One region of the Exiguobacterium sp. BMC-KP genome, then DNA from elsewhere that is predicted to be linked to it. Evidence: riboswitches for the same ligand, from Rfam matches in the RefSeq annotation. Region 1 holds a riboswitch; each other region holds the start of a gene.
What was found. Region 1 has a riboswitch for thiamine pyrophosphate ahead of ADM98_RS10130 (ECF transporter S component). Riboswitches for the same ligand answer to the same signal wherever they lie in the genome.
Positions count from the first base shown of each region.

Region 2: linked by a shared signal. The riboswitch ahead of ADM98_RS01510 (3-oxoacyl-ACP reductase) and the one ahead of ADM98_RS10130 (ECF transporter S component) in region 1 are both predicted to bind thiamine pyrophosphate.
Region 3: linked by a shared signal. The riboswitch ahead of tenA (thiaminase II) and the one ahead of ADM98_RS10130 (ECF transporter S component) in region 1 are both predicted to bind thiamine pyrophosphate.
Region 4: linked by a shared signal. The riboswitch ahead of ADM98_RS08125 (thiamine phosphate synthase) and the one ahead of ADM98_RS10130 (ECF transporter S component) in region 1 are both predicted to bind thiamine pyrophosphate.

Region 1 is NZ_LGIW01000015.1:856,971-860,083, reverse strand. Features, by position in the region: gene ADM98_RS10135 (ABC transporter ATP-binding protein) at 1-818, opposite strand, end outside; gene ADM98_RS10130 (ECF transporter S component) at 815-1,387, opposite strand; TPP riboswitch at 1,488-1,586, opposite strand; gene ADM98_RS10125 (50S ribosomal protein L25/general stress protein Ctc) at 1,683-2,360, opposite strand; gene ADM98_RS10120 (GNAT family N-acetyltransferase) at 2,653-3,113, opposite strand, start outside.
Region 2 is NZ_LGIW01000011.1:220,084-223,196, reverse strand. Features, by position in the region: gene ADM98_RS01520 (hypothetical protein) at 1-108, shown strand, start outside; gene ADM98_RS01515 (hypothetical protein) at 128-1,210, shown strand; TPP riboswitch at 1,328-1,428, shown strand; gene ADM98_RS01510 (3-oxoacyl-ACP reductase) at 1,564-2,316, shown strand; gene ADM98_RS01505 (LLM class flavin-dependent oxidoreductase) at 2,372-3,113, shown strand, end outside.
Region 3 is NZ_LGIW01000015.1:280,449-283,561, reverse strand. Features, by position in the region: gene ADM98_RS06950 (glycoside hydrolase family 3 protein) at 1-188, shown strand, start outside; gene ADM98_RS06945 (hypothetical protein) at 219-515, opposite strand; gene tenA (thiaminase II) at 567-1,262, opposite strand; TPP riboswitch at 1,336-1,442, opposite strand; gene ADM98_RS06935 (DUF1002 domain-containing protein) at 1,637-2,518, shown strand; gene abc-f (ribosomal protection-like ABC-F family protein) at 2,797-3,113, shown strand, end outside.
Region 4 is NZ_LGIW01000015.1:513,919-517,031, reverse strand. Features, by position in the region: gene ADM98_RS08140 (thiazole synthase) at 1-160, opposite strand, end outside; gene thiS (sulfur carrier protein ThiS) at 163-363, opposite strand; gene ADM98_RS08130 (FAD-dependent oxidoreductase) at 360-1,304, opposite strand; gene ADM98_RS08125 (thiamine phosphate synthase) at 1,301-1,891, opposite strand; TPP riboswitch at 1,976-2,078, opposite strand; gene nagZ (beta-N-acetylhexosaminidase) at 2,135-3,113, opposite strand, start outside.

The sequences.
Region 1 (3,113 bases):
TTTGTCGACAATTCAGAAACGTGCAACAAGGGAAGTCCTGCTGGAACGACAGGGGGAGGCGCGAAAAGTCGTGCCGCTTGTGGTCCATCCGCTGGTAATGTCTCAAGTGTATAAGGAAAGAGCGACGGAACGGCGATGCCTTTTGATTGAAGCCGCACGTAGGCATGTGGAAACAGGTCTCGTGGATGCGCTGTCACGGTAATCGTTCCTTCTTCAAGTAAGACGACTTGGTCGACATACGGTAAACAGACATCGAGTTGGTGCTCGATTAACACAATCGTTAAATCGTGCTCTTTCTGGATTCGAAAGATCAATGCCATCAGTTCGTGTTGTCCGATCGGATCAATCTGCGCCGTCGGTTCATCGAGTAGTAGAATGGTTGGTTCGAGTGCTAGGACTGCAGCGAGCGCCAGTCGCTGTTTCATTCCCCCAGAGAGACTAGCGATTGGTGTTGAAAAGGGGAGGGGAAGACCGACGAGTACCAGCAACTGCTCAATTCGTTCATCCATCTCCGCGCGTGGGATTGATTTGTTTTCTAAGCTAAAGGCGATTTCACGTCCAATCGTTTCCATGCAAAATTGCTCGTCTGGATTTTGGAACAGAATGCCGACAGAACCGGATCGGCTCACCGTGCCAGTCTGTTCGACTTCGATTGTCTCTGGCGTCAGTCCAGCAAGCGCATGAAGCAACGTTGTCTTACCACTTCCGCTACGGCCAAGTAGAAGCGTCGTTCCTTGGTCGATCGTTAGCGTTACATGATCGAGCACTGATTTCATCTGACCGGGATAACGAATACTTAGGTCGTCAACGGTAATCATGCGACCTCCCGTTTCACACGTCCGGCTGCAAAACCACTTAACACACCAGTCGCAACGAGGCGACGGACGAGAATCCATGCGAGTAAGCCACCAAGTAATGCACCGCTGATCAATTGTAGTCCAATCGTCACGAGTAACGTCGTCGTCGTGTAATAACCAAAGCCATTCGCAACCAGGCTGTAGACGATACTTCCGACTGCTGCTCCGACACCAGACAACATCAGTGTCCATGCGTCATAACGACGGTAACGCGTCATCGCAAAGACGAGTTCCGCACCAAGACCTTGGCAGACACCAATTAACAGTGCCGATAATCCGAAGTGACTCCCCGTGAACAGTTCGACTGCTGCTGCGACGACTTCCGCAATTAACGCGGCACCTGGCTTTTGGATGATTGCTGCGACAAGCGGACTTGCGATGATCCAAATCCCGAACATCCAGTTAGCACCAACGGGACCGAAGATCGCAGACATCGGTAACCACAGTGTCGACCAACCGAGATAGATGACACCGCAAGCGACGGCGAGCATCATCATGACCATGATTTCTTTCATTTTCCAGTGTTGCATTAGATACGTCCTCCTTAGAATGGGGGAGACAACAAAAAAGACCGCCCTCCGTAAAAAAGAGAGCGGTCCTCAGAAAAACTGCGCGTAGCAGGAGTCATTGGATGTGATCGCTCCACTTTCCTACGCTAGTATGAACTAGATCAGGTTCGAAGGGTCCGAAGTGAATCGTCTCAGCCAATGGGCTCCCCTAGTGGATATAGTGAATAGTTGATACGCTGTTCACTTTAGGCAATCTTCTGTCTATTGTCAAGACACAAAAAAACGATACGCCACTTGGGGCGTATCGTTGGATAGCTTATTTGTTGTCTTCGTTCTCTTCAGCTGCTTCTTCTGAAGACGCTTCTGTTGCTTCGCCTTCATTTTCTTCGCCAGCTTCAGCTTGTGCCTCTGCTTCCGCTTCTTCGATTTCTTCAAGATCCTGCTCGAGTGTAGACTCGACGACTGCTGCGACTTGAATGTCACCTTCAGTGACGATACGGAAATCTTTTTGCTCTGGAAGATCGGCTACAGAGATTGAATCTCCGATTTCGAGGTTCGTGACGTCAACTTCGACGTTCTCTGGTAATTTATCTGGTGTAGCTGCAACTGTTACTTTAAAGAGTGTTTGTGAGAGGAATCCACCAACTTTTGCACCGGCTGCTTCGCCAACGAGTACAACGTCTGCTTCCACTTCTGTTTCTTCATCCATTTTCACAGCGATGAATTCAACGTGATCAACTGTTGGTGTGAAGACATCCATGTCACGACGGTTAATCAAGACGTTAACGTTTTTTCCGTCGAGTTTAAGTGAAATCAAGACGTTCTCACCGTTCTCACGAACGATTTTTAACAATTCTTTTTCTTCGAATGCGATTGGTGTACTTTCCACTTTGTAACCATACACGACACCAAGAGCTTTTCCTTCATGACGTAATTGTTTACGGAGTGAGCGTGGACGTACCTCGCGTTTTTCGACTGTTAATTTAACTGACATGTTCATTTCCCCCTTGAATTTAGTATAGCCCTCAAAAGGTAATGAATGTAGGAGCAGGACGAATCCTGAACAATATGAAATCATGCTAAGACCATCGGTTTCAGACTCTCTTGAATCTGACGCTTTCGTGACTTTGCATTTCTCTCCCAGGTCATTACGCTGATATTGAGAAACATGTGTGAGTAAGTCACCGGTTTGATGCGGTGCTAATGAGTTTATACCCCTATGTTTTAAATCCTTAAACCTCTTTTTTTATTTTTTTAAAGTCGAAAGACCTCCAAACCGCTTGAAATCAAGGGTTGAGAGGTCTTTCGTTTTTTTCATTTTTTATGGTGATTCGTTGATTTTCACGGACTAACACACGAACGAGACGTTCGATTTGCCGCATCGTCGTCTGCCCCATCGTCGAAATTTGAAGCCACTGATTGCGAACGAGATAGTCGCTTTCATACTGGACGTGATACCCCTGAATCCGAAGAGCATCGCCTACATCAGTTGCTGACGGATGAACGATGGTTAAAATGCCTGGTGCTTGTGCTTCTTGTTGAGCGAGCAATTGAAAGCCCGTTGCGCGGACGGCTTGTTCGAGATAAGTCATCTTAATTGCTGCTTGATCGAGATCGAGAGCGTCCAGTGCTGCCTGACAGGCGAGCAACAGATTTGAGGAGCCAGAAAAAGCAATTCCATCCGCATAGAGACCGAGATCCAGATAACGTGGAATAGAGGGAGAAGGTAAGACGTTATCTACGTGCC
Region 2 (3,113 bases), on a different contig from region 1:
CTCATCCCGAATCAACAGGTATTCGTCTATCTTTCCTTTATCCTCATCTATTTTGTATATATAAGTTGGAAATGTGTTCGACTACTGAACCACAAAGTATCTATTTAATCATTAGAAGGAGGAAGTCATGAGACGATATAAGGAAATGATCATCGTAGGAAGCATTGCTGGCGTCACCTTACTCAGTTATTTTGGTTACGCCGTAAGCATTAAAGGATCGGATTATGAAGTCGAGAGTATACGAAAAGAAAATGCAGAAGCTCTTAAAAAAGTAAACATCGAGATTGAAAATGGAGACATCAAGCCTACTCAATACAATATCCAATTGGACGGTCAAATCCATAGTGAGTCGCAGAACTATATCACAGGGTTGTTCAATAGCTACGCTGCAGACTTCCCTGCTGATTTCTATCGCTTTCTTTCTAAGGAAGACGTATTTACTAGTGAAATGGGCTCGCGGACATACGGAATTGAAGTAAAGGCATCTCAGTTGAACTATCATTCTTATGACAGAAGTACACAGAAACAATTTAAAAAGACGCTTTCTCATCGTTTAACGGTACCGGATCGTGAAATGGCTGACATCCGTGTCTTCCATCAAGACGGCATGAACGTATACGTCCAACGGGATGATCATGGAGCAAAGGAAAAATCGACGGTGTTATTACTCAACCTTGCAAAAGGAAAAGTGGAGACGCTTCAATCCAAGCAACTCAAGACTAATCAAGAGCGTCATTATGTGGCAGTGAACGACTATGGAATTGTCTATCGTGAAATCGCATATGATGCGGAAGGGGTAGAAAAAGATAGCGCTTATTATCTAGATAACGGCAAAGGCATCAAACGAATCAAAGCACTTGATGCGTATGCAGCGGAAGGGAACTTTAATGCTGCTGAAAATAGCCAATCACTGATCGCTTACGGCACGTTTGATTCAGAAAAAAGTAAAAGTATCAAATGGAGCACCTATGACTTTAAGACGAATCAAGTCAAGCGACATAAAGTGGAAGGGCAGCATGCTTACCGCTTCAATGGCTCCTATACGATGATTGCGCAGGGAAAGCTATACCATATCGCTAATATCAATGATTCGGATTTCCAAGTCACGGTAGTCGATACGAAAAATGAATCGATTTCGTATCAAGGAATCATCAAAGATAAAAATGCTAAAAAGAATCGTTTGGTACAGGATGTCACTGTATCGGAGTAATCGTGATGGACTCATGATTCACTTCGTTTACTCGCTTCTTAGAATACTAGAAATGAATTTATCTGTCAGAATCATTGACAGGGGTTTTCAAGACCACTACAGTGAAGATAACTTAAATAGAATCACTAGGGGTGTTATTAAACTGAGATGAGTAGCTACTCAAACCCTTTGAACCTGAACTAGGTCGTACTAGCGTAGGGAAGTGTAAACTCTGATGAACAAGCGGAGACGATGATATCGTTCTTTGCTATGTGATTATTTAGACGTGCGCAACTTTCCTTTTGGAGAGTTGCGTTTTTTGTTTACTAACTTCGCTATTTAAGTTGCAAAAATGGATGAGGGAGTGGACAAGAATGAGCAGAACAGTATTAGTGACAGGAAGTAGTCGAGGACTTGGGGCGACGATTGCAAGGGTGTTAGTGCACAACGGATTTAAAGTGGTGATCAATTACTTTAAAAGCAAGGATGCGGCAGAACAACTTGTGAGCGAACTGGGAGTAGAGAATGCAATTGCCTTGTATGCAGATGTCACGAAGCGGGAAGATGTCGAGAGCATGATGCAATTCGCAACAGCACATTATGGTCAAATCGATGTTGTCGTGAATAATGCATTAGTAGACTTCAAATTTGATCCGGTTGCGCAAAAATCGTTTATCGATTTAGAGTGGGAAGATTATCAAAATCAACTGGATGGAACACTTAAAGCAGCGTTTCACATCATTCAAAGTGTTTTGCCACAATTTATAGAACGACATAGCGGTAGTATCATCAGCATTGGAACAAACCTCTATCAAAACCCAGTCGTTCCTTATCATGAATACACAACAGCAAAAGCAGGTCTGATTGGCTTTACTCGAAACCTAGCCGCGGAGTTAGGTCAATATGGCATAAACGTGAATGTCGTCTCCGGTGGGTTATTGAAAGTCACAGATGCGAGTGCTGTGACAACCCCTGAAGTATTTGACTTAATTGCCCAATCGACCCCGTTGAAAAAAGTGACGAGCCCAGAAGAAGTGGCTCAACTGGTTGCCTTTTTGGCATCAGAAGCAGCATCTGGGATTACCGGTCAAAACGTAACGGTCGATGGTGGGTTAACAATGAATTGAAGCGATCGTTTTAAAAGATTCTTAGCTTGTAAGAGAAGGGATTCGTGAACAGAAGATGACGAATAGAAATCAGTTAAATATTGGTGTTTTGTTATATGGATGTGGTCATCACCAAGCCGCATGGTTAATACCTGATTCCGCGATTAAAGAGATCGGAGAGAGTCGCTATTATCAGCGTTTGGCTCAAATAGCGGAAGCTGGACGTTTGGATGCAGTATTTTTTGCGGACAATCAATCCTTTCCGGCTAATAATGCAACTGATTTACCTGCCTTTTGGTTGGATCCTTTAATTAATCTAACGGCTATTTCTCAAGTGACGGATCATATCGGATTAGTTTCTACGATATCGAGCACGTTCTCCAATCCGTATACAGCAGCAAGGCAACTTCTAAGCCTAGATCACGTGACGAAGGGGAGGGTAGGCTGGAACTTAGTGACCTCGATGACGGATTGGGAAGCGTTAAACCACGGGATGGATGCACTTCCACCGAGGGAGGAACGGTATAATAAGGCGAACGAATTCGCAGCATTGATGGAGAAGCTATTTTTATCTTGGGATCAAGCGGCTTTTCTTGCGAATCGATCAGATAACCAATTGATTGATCCTGAACGTATACAAGTTATCGATCATTCTGAAGCCTATTTCAGCGTAAAAGGTCCTTTGTCTACGCCGCGTAGTCCCCAAGGAAAGCCAGTAGCGATGCAAGCGGGGGCTTCTGAAGAAGGGATTGCCCTTGCAGCCAAACATGCGGATGCCGTATATTCTGTGTCATGGAATTTTAGACAAGCCCATGCTT
Region 3 (3,113 bases), 580 kb from region 1:
GACCAGACTCCGAAGCTGGTAATCTGAAATCTGCAGGACCTAACCTGCCTGCTGGTATCCGTGCGATTTTCGGAACGTTTAAGCCGCAAGGCACCTTACCAGTCGATGTACCGGTCTTTAAGAACGGTGCCTTTACCAATCAACTGCATCTCGAATTCGGTGACGGCTTTAAAAACTGGAAAAAATGAGAATATGATACACAAAAGACCGAGACTCCTTTAAAGGATGCCTCGGTCTTTTAACGATTGATACGGATATTCCGCTTCTTCTTTCGCACGATAGTAGACGCGGTATAACCAATAGGTCAGTAATGCATAGACGACAATGACAAGAACAGCAGAAATGTAGCTCCCCATGCTATATGCTACCTTGAAGTTTCGAGTCGATGCGGATATACCAGATAATACGATCAACGCTGGAATGATGAGTCCTACAAATCTTACTTTAACTTTACCCAGCATGCGTTGCACGGCATACGCGGCGCTGATCGCAAGTACGATCACGATGATTTCCATTCCTATCCCTACTTCCGCTAAATGATATACCTAATTCTACCATCTAACCGTTTAGGAAGATACTGTTCGCGCCGGAATCGTCTCGTACACCGACGTGAATGTTTCTTCTGTCCATCCCATATGCCAAAACAGCAACTCATAATAACAGCTCGTCACGAAATGACGTTTCATCCGTTCGCGTTCTGTAGGACTGGCTTGTTCAGCCAAAGCATCGAGCCGTGCAATCTGTTCAAAGACGACCTTTTCGAACCACTCCGAACTATACGTGTCGATCCATTGCTGATAGATTTTTTCTTCTGGCGTACATGTCAGTAATTGTTGACCGACTTCATAATACAACCAGTAACATGGCAAGATGGCAGCAATTGTCTCACCGAGTGTCCCCTCGCTCGCATGATGCATATGCGACACATAGGCATATGCTGTTGGTGCTGGTTCGAATGCTTCAAGGTCTGCTTTTGTAATACCAAGCGGTTCAAAAAACGATTGATGTAGACTCAGTTCTGCCCCATATGTCGAAGTCGCATGCTCGGCAAGCGTTGCGATTGTCGCAAAGTCGTCTGCTTTTGACGCTGCCTTCGCTTGAATCTTCGCAAAGTGTTTTAAGTAGTAAGCGTCCTGCATCACGTAATGCCGAAATTTCGAGAGTGGTAATGTCCCTTCCCCGATTCCTTGCACGAACGGGTGCGTAAAACTACTCTCCCAATACGCTTGTGCTGCTTGTTTGATTTCTTGTGTGAATGTCATGATCTCATCCTCCTCGTTTTTTATGAAACGAAAAAACACCACCCCGAAACACACGGGCATGGCGCAAGAAGAACAAGACTTGACGCCACTTCCCTCCGTAAGTACGAACTTAATCAGGTTCAAAGGGTCCGAACGTCTTCGTTCGTCTCAGTCAGCCTACCGACTCCCCTAGTGGTCATTATTCGATTCCCATCCACTATAGCATGCTGAAAATGGAAGTCAAGTTGTCCTCTTTTCGCTATACTATGGAGTGTCAGAAGGCGGATACCGTCTCCTTCTACAGACCGATTCCGAATGGATCTTGTTCCCGTACACTAATTTTAGTACCTGATACTATATTCAATACTCTTACTTATACATTGGAGGATTTCATCATGCATACACCAACAAAAATCATGGCGTCAGCCATCATCGCTTCTGCTTTATTACTCCCGACAGCCGCATCCGCCGAACAAGTCGTCGATAAGACGATCGTCACACTCGGGGAGTCGCTCGGCGCAAAAGATAAGGCTTGGGTCCTTTCACGTCTCAATGCACCGGAGGGCATCACGCCGATTATCGCAACCTCTGCCGACGAAGAAAAATACCTCGGGAAAAACATTCCACAGTCGCAAAAAGGTGGCAACATGTATTCGTCGGCTAAGATTGAACTGACGGAAAAAGGCGATGGACTTTCCGTCTCGACGGAGAACATCACGTGGGTGACGAAGGATATGTATCTCAACGCTCTCGTCACAGCAGGTGTCAAAGATGCCGACATCACGATCACTTCTCCCTACAAGGTGACCGGGACATCGGCCCTGACAGGAATCATGAAAGCCTATGATCAAACTTCTGCTGAGACTGGAATCAAGCTGAGTGACGAACGCAAGGATTTAGCACAGCAAGAATTATCGGTCACATCTGACGTCGGGAAGACCGTTGGAACGGATAAAGTCGCTGACTTGATGAATGAGATCAAGGCTGAGATTGCAAATCAAAAACCGGAAACTAAAGTCGAGATTGAAAATCTGATCGTCCAAGTCATTCAAAACAACAACATCCAATTATCTGATGCACAGATGGATCGATTGACGAACTTGTTCAATCAAATGGAGCAAGCGAACATCAACTGGGGACAAATTGAGAGCGGCTTGAAAAATGCCGGTCAAGACATCCATGCGTTTGCAACGTCTGAGGAGACGAAAGGATTCTTCGCTAAATTATTTGATGGTCTGAGTGACTTCTTTAGCTCGATTGCTGGGGTATTCAAATAATTCAGACTTTCCCATTTAACAAAATAATGGTAAACTACATGTATCTGAAACGAAAGGTGGTGTGAAAAGATGGACTTTGCCGCGTGCAAACACTGGTTAATGGAACAATTATATCTGTTGCGCGCGATTTTTCATGGAATGGCGTTCTAAGGCACCCGTCTGCCCTTTTTAGAACTTCATGAACGAAAAATACAGCAAAGCGCATCTTTCACACGTCAAGGAGAGTGCTATTTGCGCTCTCCTTTTTTTGATGCGCGCGAAAGGATCAATTGATTATGATGATTTGCGACATTCAACACCTGACAAAACAATTTGGAGGCGAAACGATCTTGACAGACGTTTCCCTCTTCTTAAACGAACACGACCGTGTCGGTTTGATCGGACGAAACGGTAGTGGCAAAACGACACTACTTCGCCTACTTGCTCGACTCGACCAGCCGGACGGTGGTGTCATCTATCAAAAGAGTGGTTTGACAATCGGCTACCTGGAACAACTTCCAGTTTACGCCGAAACGATGACCGGACTCGACGTCCTATGGACAGCGTTTGACGAAATCCTCTCGATTCGTTCTCGGATGCAACAGTTGGAACAATT
Region 4 (3,113 bases), 340 kb from region 1:
TCGATTGTTGTTTATCAAAGATGTCGAGTCTCCGGATAGCGAACGTCAAGATTTGTGAAGCCGAAGCGTCAATCGCCTCCTGCTGTACCGTAGCATTCGTATATTTTCCTGTACCGAGTAATAACCGTGAGTCAAATGTCTTTTCTCCAATTTTCAGCATGTTTATCCTCCTCCTACGAAATGAACGATTTCAAATGTGTCATGATCCCGAACGACCGTCTGACCGTAAGCCCCGCGATCGATGATCACTCGGTTCTGTTCGACGATGACGAGCTTTTCCCCCAAGCCGAGTTGCACGAGCATATCCTCGATTGTTTCAATCTGTTCGATCTTATGGTCGTTTCCGTTAATCGTAATGTTCATCGGACTTCCTCCTTCTGGATCAACCGTAATGTATTTGCCAAGACCTCCGCTGTCGCCGGTGCGAGTAAAATCCCATGCCGGTGATGACCGGTCGCTAGGAAGATGCGACGCGATGACGAAGCGACTCCGATGTACGGTAAGCCGGATATCGTTTGTGGTCGTACGCCGGACCAGACTTCTTCGATGACTGCATCACGAATCGGTGGATAAAGCCGCACTGCTGCATGAAGCAGTGACGTAACCCCCGCGACACTGACGCCGACCGTCTCATCGTGCGGTAATTCGGTCGCACCGATCAAAATCCGTCCGTCCGCTTTCGGTACAAGATAGACAGAATCATTGAACAGAATCGAGCTTAACGGTCGTCCCGCGAGACGGACCGCCAAACACTCGCCTTTGACGCCATATGTCGCAATCGAAATGCCGGCTGTCGCAAGTATTGCTTGTGATCCGCGCCCAGCAGCCACCGTCACCGTACGTCCCGTCCATATTCCAGTATTCGACTCGATCTTCACGACATCATCACTCTCCTCGAGACGCGTGACATCCACCTGTTCTTCAATCGATACGCCACGTGCGTGTAAGGCACACATCAATGCATTGGTCATTCGTCGCGGGTCGATTTGACCGGCCGATGGAAATAAGTATTCTTGTCCGTCTCGTTTTAACAAAAACGGTTGTTCCAGGTAGCCGCAATCGATGCCAGTCTCCCGTTCAAGTCGACGTGCGAGTAACGGATACAGACGGCGACTTCGAGCGGCTAGCGCATGCAGTTCATCACGTAGCTCAATATCCGTCGCAAGCATTCCGGCAGCTGCGCGACTCGTCCCTTGACCGCATGTTTCGCGCTCAAGGACAAGAACGGATTCGTTCTGACAGGCGAGACTGTAAGCAAGCGTCAAACCAATGACTCCACCACCAATGATGATGTGATCCGTCATACCCGTACCCCCTGATAACGCTTGATCGCAGCAAGTGGGTCCGTTTGACCGAGGATGCCGGATAAGACGGCGATTCCGGTTGCACCGGTCGCTGCGATCTCAGGAATACGATCTGGTGTGATGCCGCCGATTGCGATGACTGGTTTTGTCGTGAAGGTAACGACTTGTTTGAGAGCATCAACACCACGTGGCGGAAGATCCGGCTTCGACGCCGTCGGATAAATATGACCGTAGAGCAATTGATCAGCTCCTTCTGCCTCAGCCGCGAGCGCCTCTGCCAGTGAATGGACGGATTTACCGATTGTCAGATCTGGAAAGTGTCTTCGGACATCACCGACGCGTAAGGATCGTCGGGTCAACTGCACACCGATGCCAGCGACATGCGCAACGTCGACGCGGTCATGGACCGTTAATTGATCAGGCAAATATCCTTGCCGAAGGAGTGTTTCAATTAGATCAAGTAATTCTGCCGCTGATAAGTTCGGTTCCCGCAGATGCAATTGATTGGTATAGGGTTGAAGGAATTGAAAGATTTCGGCCCCATCTCGCAAATCGATCGAACCTGTTGAAATCAGATGTAAACGCATCATATCTTCCTTTCTAGACGAAAAAGGACCACTCCCGATGTTGAAAGGAGTGGTCCGAAAATGCGCTGCAGCGCTAAGGATATCTAAGGTTTCGAGCCACTTCCCTCCGCTAGTACGAACTAGATCAGGTTCAAAGGGTCCGGATACTTCCGTCTCAGTCTGCTGGGAGACTCCCCTAGTGTCTTTTCGTGTTTAATTGGCTTGCCCCATTAGTCTAGCATGAGTCGCTTTCCTTCGCTAGTCCTAGTTGAGCGCTTCCACTTGCTGAACGAGCTCCGATTTCGTCGGTCGCTGTTGCTTCTGGCTGTTGGCATACGTCTGCTTCAGCTTCAGGATTCGCATCACTTTCGCATCGAGCATCTCGGTCGTCAGCGTTTCATCTTTGACGGCTTGCATCACTTCAGCATGAACTTTCGCATAAGCACCTGCCTCTGAAAACATTGCCATGTCAGCTCCATTGACGAGTGATTGCCGCGCCGCTTCCGCAAGACCGTATTGTTGCGTGATCGCTCCCATGACGAGATCATCTGTGATGATGACGCCGTTGAATCCGAGTTTCTGACGCAAGAGATCAGTCAGGATCGGCTTCGAGAGCGAGGATGGATTTTGATCGTCATACGCGGGATACAGAATATGGGCGACCATTATCATCTCGGCCCCCTCTTGAATCGCTTCTTGGAACGGTAACAGTTCCGTTCGCTTCAGTTCTTCCTTTGATGCCGTCACTTTCGGCAGTCCAACATGGGAATCGACACTCGTATTACCGTGACCAGGAAAATGTTTGACGACCGGAATCGTGCCAGTCTCTTGCATCCCGTGCATCAGTGCTGTACCGAACGTCGCGACGGTCTTCGGCTCTGCACTTAAGGCACGATCACCGATGATCGGATTGTTCGGATTACTGTTAACGTCAAGGACTGGTGCAAAGTCCATGTTGAATCCATAGTACCGCGATACATGACCGAGCGTGCGTCCGACGTCTTCCATTTTCGCCATATTTGCGCCTTGCGCCATACGTTGACTCGTCGGCAGACGTAATCGTTGATCAGGTACCCGACTGACCCGTCCGCCTTCCTCGTCAATCCCGACGAACGCATATGGCTTTTGGTTCGTCTCTTGAATCGCACGCGTGAACGTTAACAATTGTTCTTCTGACGTGATGTTTCCGCCGAGCAGTAAGACGCCACCAATCGCATGCGTCCGCAACAACTGCCGGTCTGCC